2 regions of the Methylobacterium sp. E-016 genome follow, and region 2 is predicted to be linked to the other one. Evidence: predicted binding sites of a transcription regulator. Region 2 holds the regulator's gene; the other holds the start of a gene.
What was found. The regulator PhoB, encoded in region 2, activates phosphate uptake and scavenging genes when phosphate is short. The targets are predictions, from matches to a motif close to TGTCATNNANCTGTCAT.
Positions count from the first base shown of each region.

Region 1: a site for PhoB is predicted at 2,841-2,857, ahead of MKK68_RS22405 (Orn/Lys/Arg decarboxylase N-terminal domain-containing protein). Genes of this name have one in related genera too.

Region 1 covers NZ_JAKSYF010000151.1:93,657-101,080, forward strand. The annotation lists gene MKK68_RS22400 (GNAT family N-acetyltransferase) at 1-437, opposite strand, end outside; gene MKK68_RS22405 (Orn/Lys/Arg decarboxylase N-terminal domain-containing protein) at 437-2,794, opposite strand; gene MKK68_RS22410 (DUF1007 family protein) at 3,087-3,755, shown strand; gene MKK68_RS22415 (nickel/cobalt transporter) at 3,746-4,747, shown strand; gene MKK68_RS22420 (hypothetical protein) at 4,821-5,534, shown strand; gene MKK68_RS22425 (histidine phosphatase family protein) at 5,555-6,151, opposite strand; gene MKK68_RS22430 (VOC family protein) at 6,175-6,570, opposite strand; gene MKK68_RS22435 (2-hydroxyacid dehydrogenase) at 6,748-7,424, shown strand, end outside.
Region 2 covers NZ_JAKSYF010000193.1:38,775-46,198, reverse strand. The annotation lists gene MKK68_RS27180 (aminopeptidase P family protein) at 1-651, shown strand, start outside; gene MKK68_RS27175 (protein-disulfide reductase DsbD family protein) at 867-3,026, shown strand; gene phoB (phosphate regulon transcriptional regulator PhoB) at 3,235-3,936, opposite strand; gene phoU (phosphate signaling complex protein PhoU) at 4,116-4,829, opposite strand; gene pstB (phosphate ABC transporter ATP-binding protein PstB) at 4,862-5,680, opposite strand; gene pstA (phosphate ABC transporter permease PstA) at 5,712-6,602, opposite strand; gene pstC (phosphate ABC transporter permease subunit PstC) at 6,613-7,424, opposite strand, start outside.

The DNA of each region.
Region 1 (7,424 bases), on a different contig from region 2:
GAATCGATGTAGCCGATCATCTGACGGTAGCCGCCCGCGGCGCAGGCCTCGATCAGCGCCGGCAGCAGGCGTCGGCCGATCCCGGCATGCAGGTGCTCGGGATGCACGTAGATCGAGTGCTTGAGCGTGTAGCGGTAGGCCGGCCGCTTCCGGAACGGCACCGCGTAGGCGTAGCCCGCGACCTGACCGTTCCGGTCGGCGACGAGGTGGGGCAGGCGCTTCTTGCGCATGGTCTTGCGGCGCCGGCGCAGGTCGTCGGGGAGGAGGCGATCCTCCTCGAAATCGCCGACGTCGCCGACGCCGCGGCGGATGTGGTGCTCGTAGATCGCCACCATCGCCGCGAGGTCCGCGTCCGACGACGGGCGGATGACGATGTCGGCGCAGGACGCGGCCGGCTCTGGGATCGCGAAGTCGCCCGCCGGGCCCGCGTCCTCCATCAGCGCGCCTCGCGCATGACGTAGGTGTGGAAGCGGATCTGCCCGTCCGGCTCGACCTGACGGTACACGCCCTGGATCTCGGCCTCGAAGCCGGGAAACAGGTTTGCGGAGCGCTCGAACATCTTGAAATAGTCCAGCATCGGCTTGGCCCGCTCATCGATCCGCTCGCCGGGCAGCACCGTGCCGATCCCGGGCGGGTAGACCAGAAGCAAGGTCGTCGCCACACGCCCCTCGGCTTCGGCGATCGGGACGAAATCGACGTTGTTGCGGGTCAGCATCTGCGCCGCGGCCTTGGGCGCCATCACCATCTCGGGCAGGTGCTCGGGCTGGAACTGCTTGCGCTGGAGCATCGAGGTGCCGTGCTCGCGGTGGAAGGCGTGGAAGTCGGCGCAGAGGTCGCGAAGCCGCACGCCGCGGTAGCGGTTCGGCCGCCGCCGCACGAACTCCGGCATCGCGTCCTCCAGGAGCACGTTGTCGTCGTGCAGGCGCTTGAAGGCGACGAGGCCCGAGATCAGCGTGCCGGCCTTCGAGGATTCGACGCCGGGGGTCAGCAGGAAGAGCAGCGAGTTCAGGTCGTTCTTCTCGGCGACGATGCGGTTCTCGCGCAGGTACTGCGCGACGATCGGGGCCGGAACGCCGTGGGCGGCGTATTCCCCGGTCGCCCGGTCGAAGCCCGGCGTCAGCACCGTCAGCTTGTTCGGGTCGGTCATCGCGTAGCCGGGCGAGGTCTCGGGCCCGACATGGGTGAAGCCGTGCCAGCGCGCGCCGGGGCGCAGCTCCCAGTGCTTCGGGTCCGAGGCGAGCACGTCCGTCGTCAGGCTCTCCCACGGCACGTTCACGCCGTCCGGGCCGGGGGTCACGTCGGGCACGAAGGCGTCGAAGAACCAGCGCCGGTTCGGATCGCCCTCCTTCTCCTCGAACTCGCGGCGGATGGCGCGGACCTTCTTGCGCCACTCGATCCCGAGACGGATCGTGTCGTCCCACAGGATCATGCCCGAGCGGCCCTTCATCATCTGCGCCCCGACGTCGAGCGAGGCGAAGATCGGGTAGAACGGCGAGGTCGAGGCGTGGACGAGGAAGCTTTCGTTGAGGCGGCGGTGCTCGACGCGCCGGGTCTGGCCGCGGATGTGCCCGTCCTTGGTGTGGATCTGCGAGGCTTGGCTGAAGCTCGCGAGCTGCTTGTGGGTCGATTGCGTGGCGATGATGCCCGGCGAGGTCTCGTCGAGCCCCTTCAGGCCCATGGCGAAGCGGCCGACGAAGAGCGGGTGGAACTTCATGAAGCCGGCCCAGGCCTCGTCGAACAGGATGTAGTCGCACAGGTGCCCGATCCGCTCGACGACGCCCTGCGCGTCGAGGATCGTGCCGTCGTAGGTGCACTGCTCGATCACCGCGACGCGGAACGGACGCTCGCGGCGCCACGCCTCCTTGTCCTCGACCAGCGGGTTGCGGCGGATCTTCTCGCGGATCGCGGTCTCGTCCAGGGCCTCGTGGTAGATCGGCCCGATCAGCCCGTAGGCGTTGCGGTCGGTCTCGAGGAAGATCGGGATGCCGCCGGCGAGCATCAGGGCGCCGTGATGGGCGGCCTTGTGGTTGTTGCGGTCGAACAGGACGAGGTCGCCCTCCGCGACCAGAGATCCGAGCACCACCTTGTTCGAGGCCGAGGTGCCGTTGAGGACGAAGTAGGTCTTCTCCGCCCCGAAGATCTGCGCCGCCTCCTTCTGCGCCTTCAGCGCCGGCCCCTCGTGGGTCAGGAGGTCGCCGAGGTCGAGGACCGAGTTGTCGAGGTCGTCGCGGAAGATCGCCTCGCCGAGATGCTCGACGAAGATCCGCCCGATCGGCGAGCGGTTGTAGAAGATGCCGCCGTTGTGGCCGGGGCAGGTCCAGAGCTGGTTGCCCTTCTCGGCGTAGTCGACGAGAGCGCCGAAGAACGGCGTCTTCAGGGTCTCGGCATACTGGGTCACGCGGGAGACGAGGCCGCGGGCGATGAATTCCGGCGTCTCCTCCGCCAGGAAGATGTAGCCGTCGATGAAGTCGAGCAGCTCGACCGGGATGTCCTCAAGCCGCTTGCGGCGCACGAGGATGACGATCGGCATCTCGAGGCCGCGCCGCCGCATCATGTCGATCAGCGAGGCCGCCTTGCCGTCGAGGCCGCGCTTGCCCCAGTCGACCACCATGCAGCCGATCGCCGCGTCGGTCTGCACGGCGATCGCCGCGTCCTCGACGCGCCGCGCCCGGATCACCTCGAAGCCGCGCCCCTCGACCGCGGTGACGATCTGCGCGACGCGGACGCCTTCCAGATCGTCCGGATCGAAGGCCGGCGCGCACATCAGCACGGTGAAGCGGCGGTGAAAGTCCATGGAAAGCCTCTGGCCTGACGGGTCGGCGCCTGCCTGCGACGCCATCATGACGGTTGGATGACGGTGCGGGCGAACGGCGCGGGATCTGGCCGGGGCGGCGGCCGACCTTCGGTCCGCTCGGGTAATACGATCGGCCCGCCATGGCCATGACGACGATGCCTCGGGCCACCCGCTCGACCGCTCCGCGCATCGGCCGCGTCGCGCTCCGCCTCGCTTTCGCCCCAGCGCCTGCGGACAAGGTGGCCCGCGCTTAACGGATCCTTCACCACAGCGCCGCGAGCGTCCCAAACGCATGAAGCCGACAGCCGCGATCCTTCGTCCTGCCCTGGCCGCCGCATGGCTGGCCTTCGCCGTCGCGCCCGCAGCGGCCCACCCGCACGTCTGGGTGACCGCGAAGGCCGAGATCGGGTACGCGGGCGGCAAGGTGGTCGCGGTGCGCCACGTCTGGACCTTCGACGCCGCCTACACCGCCTTCGTCACCCAGGGGCTCGACGCGAACAAGGACGGCAAGCTGACGCCGGACGAGCTTCAGACCCTCGCCGCCGAGAACACCGGGAATCTCGCCGAGTTCGGTTACTTCACCAAGCTGAAGGTCGGCGGCAAGGAGCAGGCCTTCGCCGACCCGGTCGAGCCGCGGATGGCGATGGAGGGCGACACGCTCACCCTGAGCTTCCGCCTGCCGCTGAAGACGCCGCCCGCGCAGGGGCGCGGCGTGCTCGCGCTCGAGGTCTACGACCCGACCTACTTCGTGTCTTTCGGCCTGTCCGAGGCGCCGGATGCAGCGACGCTTGTCGGCGCACCGAGCGGCTGCGCGGCGACGGTGACGCGGCCGAAGACCCCCGAGCCCAAGACGGCGGAGGCCGGCGCCCCCGGGATGAGCGAGGCGTTCTTCGAGGCGCTGACGGCCGCTTCCGGCTACGGGGTGCAGTTCGCGAACCGGATCCTCGTTGCATGTCCGTAGGCGCCACGCTCGCCGTCCAGCCCGCAAGCCGCGGGCCGCTGCGGCTGATGCTGGTCGCCGCCGCCGTCGCGGTCGCGGCCCTGATCCTCGCCGGCCTGGTCTGGCTCGCGGCGCCCGGTCTCTCCGCGCCGCCGCCGCGCTCGCCCTTCGGCATCGGCTTCCGCGAGGCCGCGCCGTCGGCGACCGGGCTCGGCGGCTGGCTCCTGGCGATCCAGTCGAGCTTTTCGCGCAGCCTTCAGGCCGCGCTCGCCGCGATCAAGGGCGGCGGCGACTGGATGCCGCTGGTCACGCTCGGCTTCGCCTACGGCATCTTCCACGCCGCCGGCCCCGGGCACGGCAAGGCCGTGATCGCCGGCTATCTGTTCGCCGGCGAGCGGGCCTTGCGCCGCGGCTTCGGCTTGAGCTTCGCCGCCGCGATCCTGCAGGCGCTGGTGGCGATCGCGATCGTCGGGACCGGCCGCCTCGTGCTCGGCGCCACCGCCGCCGGAATGACGCGGGCCGGCAACACCATCGAGATCGTCAGCTTCGCCCTCGTCGCCGCGATCGGGCTGGCGGTGACGTGGCGCAAGGCCGGGCGCCTCGCCGACCTCGGCGCGCCCGCCGCCTGCGGGCCCGAATGCGGCCATGCCCGCCTCGCCGACGCGCGGGCGCTCGAAACGCTCGACACCTGGCGGGAGCGCGCCGGCGTGATCGCCGCCGCCGGTTCGCGACCATGCGCCGGAGCGGTGCTGATCCTGGTCTTCGCCGCCGCGCAGAACATGCTGGCTGCGGGCGTCCTCGCGGTCTTCGCCATGGCGCTCGGCACGGCGCTCACCACCAGCGCGCTGGCGAGCCTCGCGGTCTTCGCCAAGGGCGCCGCCCTGCGGATCGCCGGCGGTCGCGGACGCGCGGGCGTCGTGGCGATCGGCGCGCTCGAGCTGCTGGCCGGCGCCTTCGTGCTGGTGCTGGGGCTGGCGATGCTGTCGGGCCTCGCGCTCGACATCGGCGGCTGATCGCCCCTCGCCAACGGCACGCCGCCATGCCACGCTCCGGTCCGGGCAGGGAGCCCGGCACGCGAGGCGCCGCATGGCAGGGTTCGACCACATCCTGAACTGGCGGCTGCTCTCGGGCTCGCACCCGTTTCCGGGACCCGACGGCGGCACCTGCATCAACGAGGCGGCCCTCGTCGCCGCGGGGCTGCCCTACCGCGCGATCCGGTCGAGCGACGAATGCCCGCCCTGCTTCTCGCGCCCGCTCGCGGCCTACGCCCTCGGCCTCAACGACGCGATGCCGGACGGCGAGCGCCACCGCCTGATGGCCTTCGTCCTGCGCCTGTCCGGCTCCGCCGACACGCCGGCGGTCGAGGCGGAGCGGACGGCCTTTCTGGCCCTCGAAAGTATCCGCAGCCTTCTCCCGCCGCTGCTCGAGCGGGCCGGATTCGCCGACCTCGCCACCCGCTGCGCCGACGCGGCGGATCTCGACGAGGCGCTGGCGGCCGCGCGTTCGGCCGCCTGGGCGGGCGGAGCGCGGGCGCAGGCCGCATCGGGTCAGCGCGCCTGGGTCTCCGGAGCGTTGGCGGCCGCGGTCTCCCGCACCGCAAGCGCGGCGATCCGCGCAGCGGAGGATCCGCGCTACGCGGCCGAGATCGCCGAGGGGGCGGCGCCGTTCGCCCCGTGCACGTGGGCGCGGGCGGCCGTGATCCTCGACGGCGCGCTGCGGATCGGGCGGCAGGCGCCCGACATCGACCTGTTCGCCGCGCGTGACCGCCTCGACGCCGCCCGATCGGCCGCGCACGCCTGAGCCGCGATCACGCGTTCGCGTCAGGCGGCGGCGGAAGCCGCGTCGAGATCGAGCTCGACGGTCTCGCAGTTGTCGAGCCAGACGCCGGTGAGGTGGAAGAAGAACGTGCCGTGGCCGACCACTGCGATCGTCCGCTCGGGCCGCGCGCGCAGCCATTCCCGAAACCCGGCGACGCGCTGGTCGAACAGGTGCCGCGGCTCGACCGGATGACCGCCGACGTCGGACCCCTCCTCGGCGTGCCACCACACCTCGGGCAGGTGCCCCACGTCGAGATGCGGGAACTCCGCCGCGATCTCGGAGGCGACCCGGCCGACGTCGCAGCTGCTCTCCTGGCACTCCCGATGCAGCACCTCGACGAGGAGCTTCGGCTTGGCCGGATGGTCGGCGAAGACCAGCGCGGTCGTCTCGATCGCGCGGGTCAGCGGCGAGACCACCACGAGGTCGAACGGGATCTCGGAGAGCGCCGGCTGCGCCGCGCGCGCCTGCTCCCGGCCGCGCGGCGTCAGGCGGGCGTCGCGATGGTCGGGATCGCGGCCGGTCGCGCGGTGGGCGGCGTTGAAGGTCGATTCGCCGTGGCGGAGGCAGACGATGCGGGTCGGGCCGTTCATGCGGGTCATGGTCTCGTCGGTTCGTGTCGGGGTCAGGCGAAGCGGCCGCCGCGCTGGATCACCTCGATCTTGTAGCCGTCGGGGTCCGTGGCGAAGAAGAACCGCGCCAGCTCGGTGTCGCCGTGCTTGAGCGTCTTCATGTCCGTCGCCCGAAGCCCCTCGCGGGTGAAGCGGGCGTGTTCGGTGGCGAGATCCGCGACGGTGACGGCGACGTGGCCGTAGCCGTCGCCGAGGTCGTAGGCCTCGGTCCGGTCCTTGTTGACCGTCAGCTCGATCTCGAAGGGCGAGTCCGGCGCCCGCATGTACACCAGGGTGAAATCGGGAAAGTCGAAGCGGTCGGAGATGGCGAGCCCAAAGGCCGCCTCGTAGTAGGCGACCGAGCGCGCCTCGTCGCGGACGCGGAACATCGCATGGACGAGCTTGGCCATTCTTCCTCACAGGTTGGACCGAGGGAGTGAAGCCGATATCTGGCGCGAAGAACCGATCCGAAAAGGCCGGGAGCCCTGCGCCGAACCGCCGGCAGCCCCGCGCCGATGGCCACGGAGGCCCGTTCGAAGCCGATGCCGAGGCTATCAGCAACCCTGTCGACCGATCGAGGCACCCTCATGCCTGAGCCCATCCTGCTCGCCACCAGCCAATCGCCCGCCGAGGAAGCGATCTGGCGCGACGCGCTCGCCCGCGCGATGCCGGGCGAGCGCATCGTGACGGCTGCCGACGAGTTCGATCGCTCGACGGTCGCGATCGCGATCGTCGCCAACCCGGTTCCGGGAGCGCTGGCCGGACTGCCGGCGCTCGCTTGGGTGCACAGCCTGTGGGCCGGCGTCGAGCGCCTGCTGCAGGACGCGACGCTGCCGCCGGTCCCCGTCGTCCGTCTCGTCGATCCGACGCTGGCGCGAACGATGGCCGAGACCGTCGCGGCCTGCGTGCTCGCGCTGCACCGCGATCTCCCGCTCTACGCCGCGCAGCAACGCCGCCGCGAATGGCGCCAGCACCCAGCCCGCGCGGCCGGCGCGTGCCCGGTCGTGATCCTCGGGATGGGCGAGATGGGGCGGGCCTCGGCCGAGCTGCTGCTCGGGCTCGGCTTTCCCGTGCGCGGCTGGAGCCGATCGGGCACCGCGATTCCGGGGTTGATTGCGCATTCCGGCCGCGACGGCCTCGGCACGGCGCTGGACGGCGCGGCCTACCTCGTCAACCTGCTGCCCCTCACCGCCGAGACCCGCGGCATCCTCGATCGCGACTGCTTCGCCCGGCTGGCGCCGGGTGCCGGCGTGATCAACTTCGG
Region 2 (7,424 bases):
CGCACCACGGACCGGAGGGCGGCGCCGGGCGAGCTGTTCCTGATCGATTCCGGCGCGCAATACCCCGACGGCACCACCGACATCACCCGCACGGTGGCGGTGGGCGCGCCGAGCGCGGAGATGCGCGATCGTTACACCCGCGTGCTGCGCGGCCACGTCGCCATCGGCCGCGCGGTCTTCCCCAAGGGCACCACCGGCGCGCAGATCGACACCCTGGCGCGCCTGCCGCTCTGGGAGGCCGGCCTCGACTTCGACCACGGCACCGGCCACGGCGTCGGCGCCTTCCTGTCGGTGCACGAAGGCCCGCAGCGCATCGCCAAGACCGGGACGGTGGCGCTCGAGCCGGGCATGATCCTCTCCAACGAGCCGGGCTATTACCGAGCGGGCGCCTACGGCATCCGCATCGAGAACCTCGTCCTCGTCGAGCCCCGCACGGTGCCCGGCGGCGAGCGCCCGGTGCTCGGCTTCGAGACCCTGACGCTCGTCCCCTACGATCGCCGCCTGATCGTGCCGGAGATGCTGAGCCCGGACGCGCGCGCCTGGGTCGACGCCTACCACGCCCGCGTCCGCGACGTGTTGTCCGCGGACCTCGACCCGGAGACGCGGGCCTGGCTGGAGCGGGCGACGGCGGCGTTGAGCAGCGGGTCCTAAAGAGTTCGAACGATCGAACCGCGCATCCGCGAGAACATCCAGCCTGACGCGGGTCCCCTCTCCCGAGTGGGGGAGCCGCGTCGCGCTTCGAATGCGCGATCCGGCGGCGCCTCCGTTCCAACCTGTCGCACGCCCGCGATTTTACCCTCCGCCGGTTCGGGCCTATGAGAATGGCGGCGTGAAACCGTCGTCGTCGGTCGCGCGATAAGGACCGCATGATCCGCGCAGCCGCCCTCCTCCTGTCCCTGCTCGCGTGGCCGGTCGCGGCCCAGGGCTTCAAGCCGCCGGCCGACCTCGTGCGGGCGAGCCTCGCGGCGGAGCCCGCGGCGGTGGCGGGGGCCACGCCGTTCACCGTCGCCATCCGCATGGCGATGAAGCCGGGCTGGCACGTCTACTGGCGCAATCCCGGCGATTCCGGCCTGCCGCCGGAGGTGACCTGGACCCTGCCGGCGGGCTTCTCGGCCTCGGCGATCCAGTGGCCGGCGCCGCACCGCATCCCGATCGCGACGCTGATGAACTTCGGCTACGAGGGGGAGGCGATCCTGCTCGTGCGGGTCACCCCGCCGCCGAGCCTCGACCCGGCCGCGCCGGTGACGCTGGCGGGCAAGCTCACCTATCTCGTATGCGAGACGGAGTGCATTCCCGGCTCGGCGGATCTCGCCCTGACGCTGCCGGTCGCGCGCGAGGCCACGGCCGATCCCGGCAACGTCGACCTGTTCGCCCGCGCCCGTGCCGCCCTGCCCAAGCGCGCGCCGTGGCCGGTGCGGCTGTCGAGCCAGGGCGACCGGCTCGCCCTCGACCTCGAGGCTCCGGGCCTCGCCTCGGACACGGTCCGCGCGGTGGCGTTCTTCCCCTATTCCGAGACGGCGATCGACAACGCCGCGCCGCAGCCCTTCACCGTCGACGCTTCGGGCCTCCACCTGACGCTGACCCGCGCGACGCCCGCCGACCCCGCGCCCGAATCGCTGCCCGGCGTGCTGGCGATCGACGAGGACACCGGCGGGGGCCTCGTTCGGGAGGCCTTCGCGCTCGGCGAGGAGGCGCCGCTCGCCGGCGGCGGCGCGATGCCGATCGCGGCGCCGGCGGTGGCGCGCACCGACCCGGCCGAGGCGCTGACCCTGTGGACCGCGGCCGGCCTCGCGCTGCTCGGCGGCCTGATCCTCAACCTGATGCCCTGCGTCTTCCCGGTGCTGTCGATCAAGGTGCTGAGCCTGGTGAGGCATTCCGGCGAGGCGCCGGCGCGGGTCCGGCTGCACGGGCTCGCCTACACCGCGGGGGTGCTGGCGGCCTTCCTGGCGCTGGCCGCGCTGCTGATCGCCCTGAAGGCGGGCGGCGCCGGGATCGGCTGGGGCTTCCAGCTGCAATCGCCGACCGTGGTGGCGGCGCTGGCCTACCTGCTCTTCGCCATGGGCCTGAGCCTGTCGGGCATGCTTCACCTCGGCGGGCGGCTGTCCGGGCTCGGCGACGGGCTGACCCGGCGGGCCGGGCTCCAGGGCTCGTTCTTCACCGGCGTGCTCGCGACGGTCGTGGCGACGCCGTGCACCGCCCCGTTCATGGGCTCGGCCGTGGGCTTCGCGCTGACACAGTCGACCGTTGCCGGCCTCGTCGTGTTCGCGAGCCTCGGCCTCGGCCTCGCCCTGCCCTTCCTGGCGCTCACCCTGTGGCCGCCGGCGCTGCGCGCCCTGCCCCGGCCCGGCGCGTGGATGGACGTGCTGAAGCAGGCCCTCGCCTTCCCGATCTACGCCACGGTCGCCTGGCTGGTCTGGGTGCTGGCGCAGCAGGTCGGGCCGCAGGGCCTGCTCGCGGCGCTGATCGGGCTGGTGCTGATGGGCTTCGCCGCCTGGGCGTGGGAGCTCGGCCGCGACGCGCGACCGGTCCGGGCGCAGCTCGCCCGCGGCCTCGCGGTGCTCGCCGTCGCCGGCGTGGCGGGGCTCGCCCTCACCCTCGACCACGACCGCGTCGCACCGGGGGCCCAGGCCCGGGCCGAGGGGATCGAGCCGTTCACGCAGGCCCGCCTCGACGCGCTGCTGGCGAGCGGCCGGCCGGTCTTCGTCGACATGACGGCGGCGTGGTGCATCACCTGCCAGGTCAACGAGCGCACCTCGCTCGGGACGGCGGCGGTCGGCGCGGCGATGCGCGCGCGCGACGTCACGTATCTCAAGGGCGACTGGACCAACCAGAACCCGGAGATCACCCGCCTGCTCGAGCGCCACGGCCGGAGCGGCGTGCCGCTCTACCTGCTCTATGCGGGTGCCGGAGAGCCGACGGTGCTGCCGCAGATCCTCACCGAGGGGACGATGCTGAGCGCGCTGGACGCCGTGAAGGCGACGGGCCGCAGCGCGGGGCTCGACGGCGGGGGGACGAAGGTCCCCTGAAGCTTGGTAAAAATATAATTTTCGTAGGACTGACATCACTTCAGTGTGCGCGACGGCTCCCTCTCCCATGGGGAGAGGGTTGGGGTGAGGGTCGTGACCGACCCGAATGACTCACGCCCCTCATCCTGTCCTTCTCCCCATGGGAGAAGGGACCCACGGCAGGTCGCGGATCGTTGCGGTCGCTTGAGCCGTCCACCGAAAGCCGAACTCAATCCTCGCCCGAGAACGTCTCGTCGAAGGCGTACCCCGAGCCGCGGACGGTGCGGATCGGGTCGGTCTCGCCGGCGCGGTTCAGGGCCTTGCGCAGGCGGCCGACATGCACGTCGACGGTGCGCTCGTCGATGTAGACGTCGTGGCCCCATACGCCGTCGAGGAGCTGCTCGCGGGAATAGACCCGGCCGGGGCTCTGCATCAGGAACTCGAGCAGCTTGAACTCGGTCGGCCCGAGGTGGATCTCGCCGCCGGCCCGGCGCAGGCGATGGCTGTCGCGGTCGAGCTCGATGTCGCCGGCTTCCAGCAGGTTCGCGACGTGGCTGGGCTTGGCGCGCCGCAGCAGCGCGCGGACTCGCGCCAGCAGTTCCGGCACGGAGAACGGCTTGACGATGTAGTCGTCGGCCCCCGTCCCGAGGCCGCGGATGCGGTCGCCCTCCTCGCCGCGGGCGGTGAGCATGATGACCGGCAGGGACACCGTCTCGCGCCGCGCCCGCACCCGGCGGCACAGCTCGATTCCGGAGAGCCCCGGCAGCATCCAGTCCAGCAGGATCAGGTCGGGCACCTGCTCCTGCAGGCGCAGCTCGGCCTCGTCGCCGCGGGCGGCGGAATCGACCTCGAAGCCCTCGGCTTCGAGGTTGTAGCGCAGGAGGGTGGTCAGCGCCTCCTCGTCCTCGACGATCAGGATCCGCGTACGCATGCAGGGCACTCCCGGGCGGACCGCCCGACTTTCTCATCCATCGCCACGGACCTCCCTCCCCCCTGAAGCGGGTCGGGAGAGGGGAGCGCCGTATCCGGAGCGGTCGCTCCCCTCTCCCGACCCCCGCTCACGCGAGGCCCACCCTCCCCCGCACAGGAGGAGGGAAGAGACGGCAGCCCTCAGGCGCCCGGTGCCACCGTCGCGTAGTTCGAGGCGTCGTTCTTCGGGCGGTCGCCCGCGAGGTTCTCGCCGGTGGACAGGTAGTGGATCGTCTCGGCGATGTTGGTGGTGTGGTCGCCGATGCGCTCGACGTTCTTGGCGCAGAACAGCAGATGCGTGCAGAACGAGATGTTGCGCGGGTCTTCCATCATGTAGGTCAGCAGCTCGCGGAACAGCGAGTTGTACAGCGCGTCGATCTCGCCGTCCCGCTCCCACACGTTGTGGGCCGCGTTGACGTCGCGGCTGGCATAGGCGTCGAGCACGTCCTTAAGCTGCTCCTGGACGAGGTCGCTCATGTGCTGCACGCCGAGCACGATCTTCTGGGCCTGGGCCTGGTCGCTGATCGCGACGACGCGCTTGGCGATGTTCTTGGCGAGGTCGCCGATGCGCTCGAGGTCGCCCGAGACGCGGATCGCCGAAATCGTCTCGCGCAGGTCGATCGCCATCGGCTGGCGCCGGGCGATGAGCAGCACCGCGCGCTCCTCGATCTCGCGCTGCAGCGTGTCGAGGCGCTTGTCGGCGACGATCACCGCCTGGGCGAGCTGGGTGTCGCGGCGGACGAGCGCGTCGGTCGCCTCGGTCATCATCTTCTCGGCGACGCCGCCCATCTCGGAGATCGAGCGGCGCAGGTCTTCGAGGTCGGTGTCGTAGGACGTGACGATGTGGCCGGGCATGGGCGTGGGTCCTCGAACGATCCGGGTGCGGCTCAGCCGAAGCGGCCGGTGATGTAGTCCTGGGTCTGGCGCACCGTCGGGTTCATGAAGATGCGGTTGGTCGGGCCGACCTCGATGACCTCGCCGAGATACATGAAGGCGGTGAACTGCGAGATGCGGGCCGCCTGCTGCATGTTGTGCGTCACGATGACGATCGTGAACTCGCTGCGCAGCTGCTCGATCAGCTCCTCGATGCGGCCGGTCGAGATCGGGTCGAGGGCCGAGGTCGGCTCGTCGAACAGGATCACCTCCGGGCTCTGGGCCACCGTGCGGGCGATGCACAGGCGCTGCTGCTGGCCGCCGGAGAGGCCCATGCCGGACTGCTTGAGCTTGTCCTTCACCTCGTCCCACAGCGCGGACTTGCGCAGGGCCGATTCGACGCGGCCGTCGAGCTCGGACTTCGGCAGCTTCTCGTAGAGCCGCAGGCCGAAGGCGACGTTGTCGTAGATCGACATCGGGAACGGCGTCGGCTTCTGGAACACCATGCCGATGCGCGAGCGCAGCTCGTTCAGGTCCACGCCGGAATCGAGGATGTTCTGGCCGTCGAGCAGCACCTGCCCCTCGGCGCGCTGCTCCGGGTACAGGCTGTAGATCCGGTTGAAGGTGCGCAGCAGGGTCGACTTCCCGCAGCCCGAGGGGCCGATCAGCGCGGTCACCTGCCGGTCGTGGAAGTCGAGGTTGATGTTCTTCAGGCTGTGGAACTGGCCGTAGTAGAAGTTCAGGGCCTGGGCGCTGATGCGGATCGGCGCGTGCTCGTCGGCCGGGTTGCGGCCGTCGAACCGGGTGGCGTTGATCGCGGGAGCGGCGTTCATCGTCGTGTTCCTCGTGGATGCCGGCGGCGGATCAGCGGGCGCGCTGCGGCTTGATGACGAAGCGGGCGACGACCGAGAGCAGCAGGATCGTCATGGTGATCAGGAGCGCGCCGGCCCAGGCGAGCTGCTGCCAGTTCGGGTAGGGCGAGAGGGCGAACTGGTAGATCATCACCGGCAGGTTCGCGACGCCGCCCATCAGGTCCGGGCTGAACCACGAGTTGTTGTTGAGCGCCGTGAACAGGAGCGGCGCGGTCTCGCCGGCGATGCGGGCCAGCGCGAGGATGATGCCGGTGACGATGCCGGCCGAGGCCGCCCGCCAGGTCACGCTGCGGATCACCGTCGACATCGGGGCGCCGAGCGCGACGCCGGCCTCGCGCAGCGTGCCGGGGACGAGGCGCAGCATGTCCTCGGTGGTGCGCACGATCACAGGGGTCGCGATGATCGCCAGCGCGACGCCGCCGGCCCAGCCGGAATAGGTCCCCATCGGCCGCACCATCAGGGTGTAGACGAACAGGCCGATCAGGATCGAGGGAGCCGAGAGCAGGATGTCGTTGAGGAAGCGGATCACCTCGGCGAGCTTCGAGCCGCGGCCGTACTCGGCGAGGTAGGTGCCGGCCATCAGCCCGATCGGCGTGGCGATGAGGATGCCGATGCCGGTGAGCACGAGGCTGCCGAGGATGGCGTTGGCGATGCCGCCGCCTTCCGAGCCGGGGCCGGGGGTCGGCTGGGTGAACAGCAGCGGCGAGAACCCGCGCGCCCCCTCGACGATGAGCATCAGCAGGATCGAGCCGAGGACGAAGGCGCCGAGCACGGTGGCCGCCAGGCAGGCGATCCGCAGCGTGCGGTCGGCGACCCGGCGGCTGCCGCGGATGCGGGCCGGCTTCAGGGCCGGCGCCGGACGGATCGTGTTGGGAGCGTCCATGGCGGGTCCCTCAGGCGACCTTGACGCGGCGCGTCAGGAAGCGGGCGATGATCAGGACGACGAAGGTGATCGCGAACAGGATGCAGCCGAGCGCCATCAGGGAGTTCAGCTGCAGGCCGTCGGCCTCGTTGAACTCGTTGGCGATGCGCGAGGCGATGGTCGAGCCGGGATCGAACACCGAGGCCGAGAGGCGGTTGGCGTTGCCGACCACGAAGGTCACCGCCATGGTCTCGCCGAGGGCGCGCCCGAGGCCGAGCATGATCGCGCCGATGATCGAGACCGAGGCCTGCGGCAGCAGCACGTGGCGGACCACCTCCCAGGTGGTGCAGCCGATGCCGTAGGTGCTCTCGCGCAGGATCGTCGGGATCTGGTCGAGCATGTCGCGGGCGATCGAGGCCACGAACGGCACGATCATGATCGCCAGGATGATGCCGGCGGTGAGCACGCCGACGCCCGAGGGCACGCGGGCGTAGAGCAGCGTGCCGACGATCGGCATGCCCTCGACCAGGTTCGACACCGGCATCTGCACGAATCGGGCGAAGAGCGGCGCGAAGATGAACAGGCCCCACATGCCGTAGATGATGCTGGGCACGGCGGCGAGCAGCTCGATCGTCATGCCGACGGGCTTGCGCGCCCAGCCGGGGCAGAGCTGCGTCAGGTAGATCGCGATGCCGAGCGAGATCGGCACGCCGATCACCAGGGCGAGCACCGCGGAGGCGAGCGTTCCGGTGACGGCGACCAGGGCGCCGTACTGCTCGGTGCCGATGTTCCAGGCGCTCGAGGTGAGGAAGCCGAAGCCGAACTCGCGGAAGGCGGGCCAGC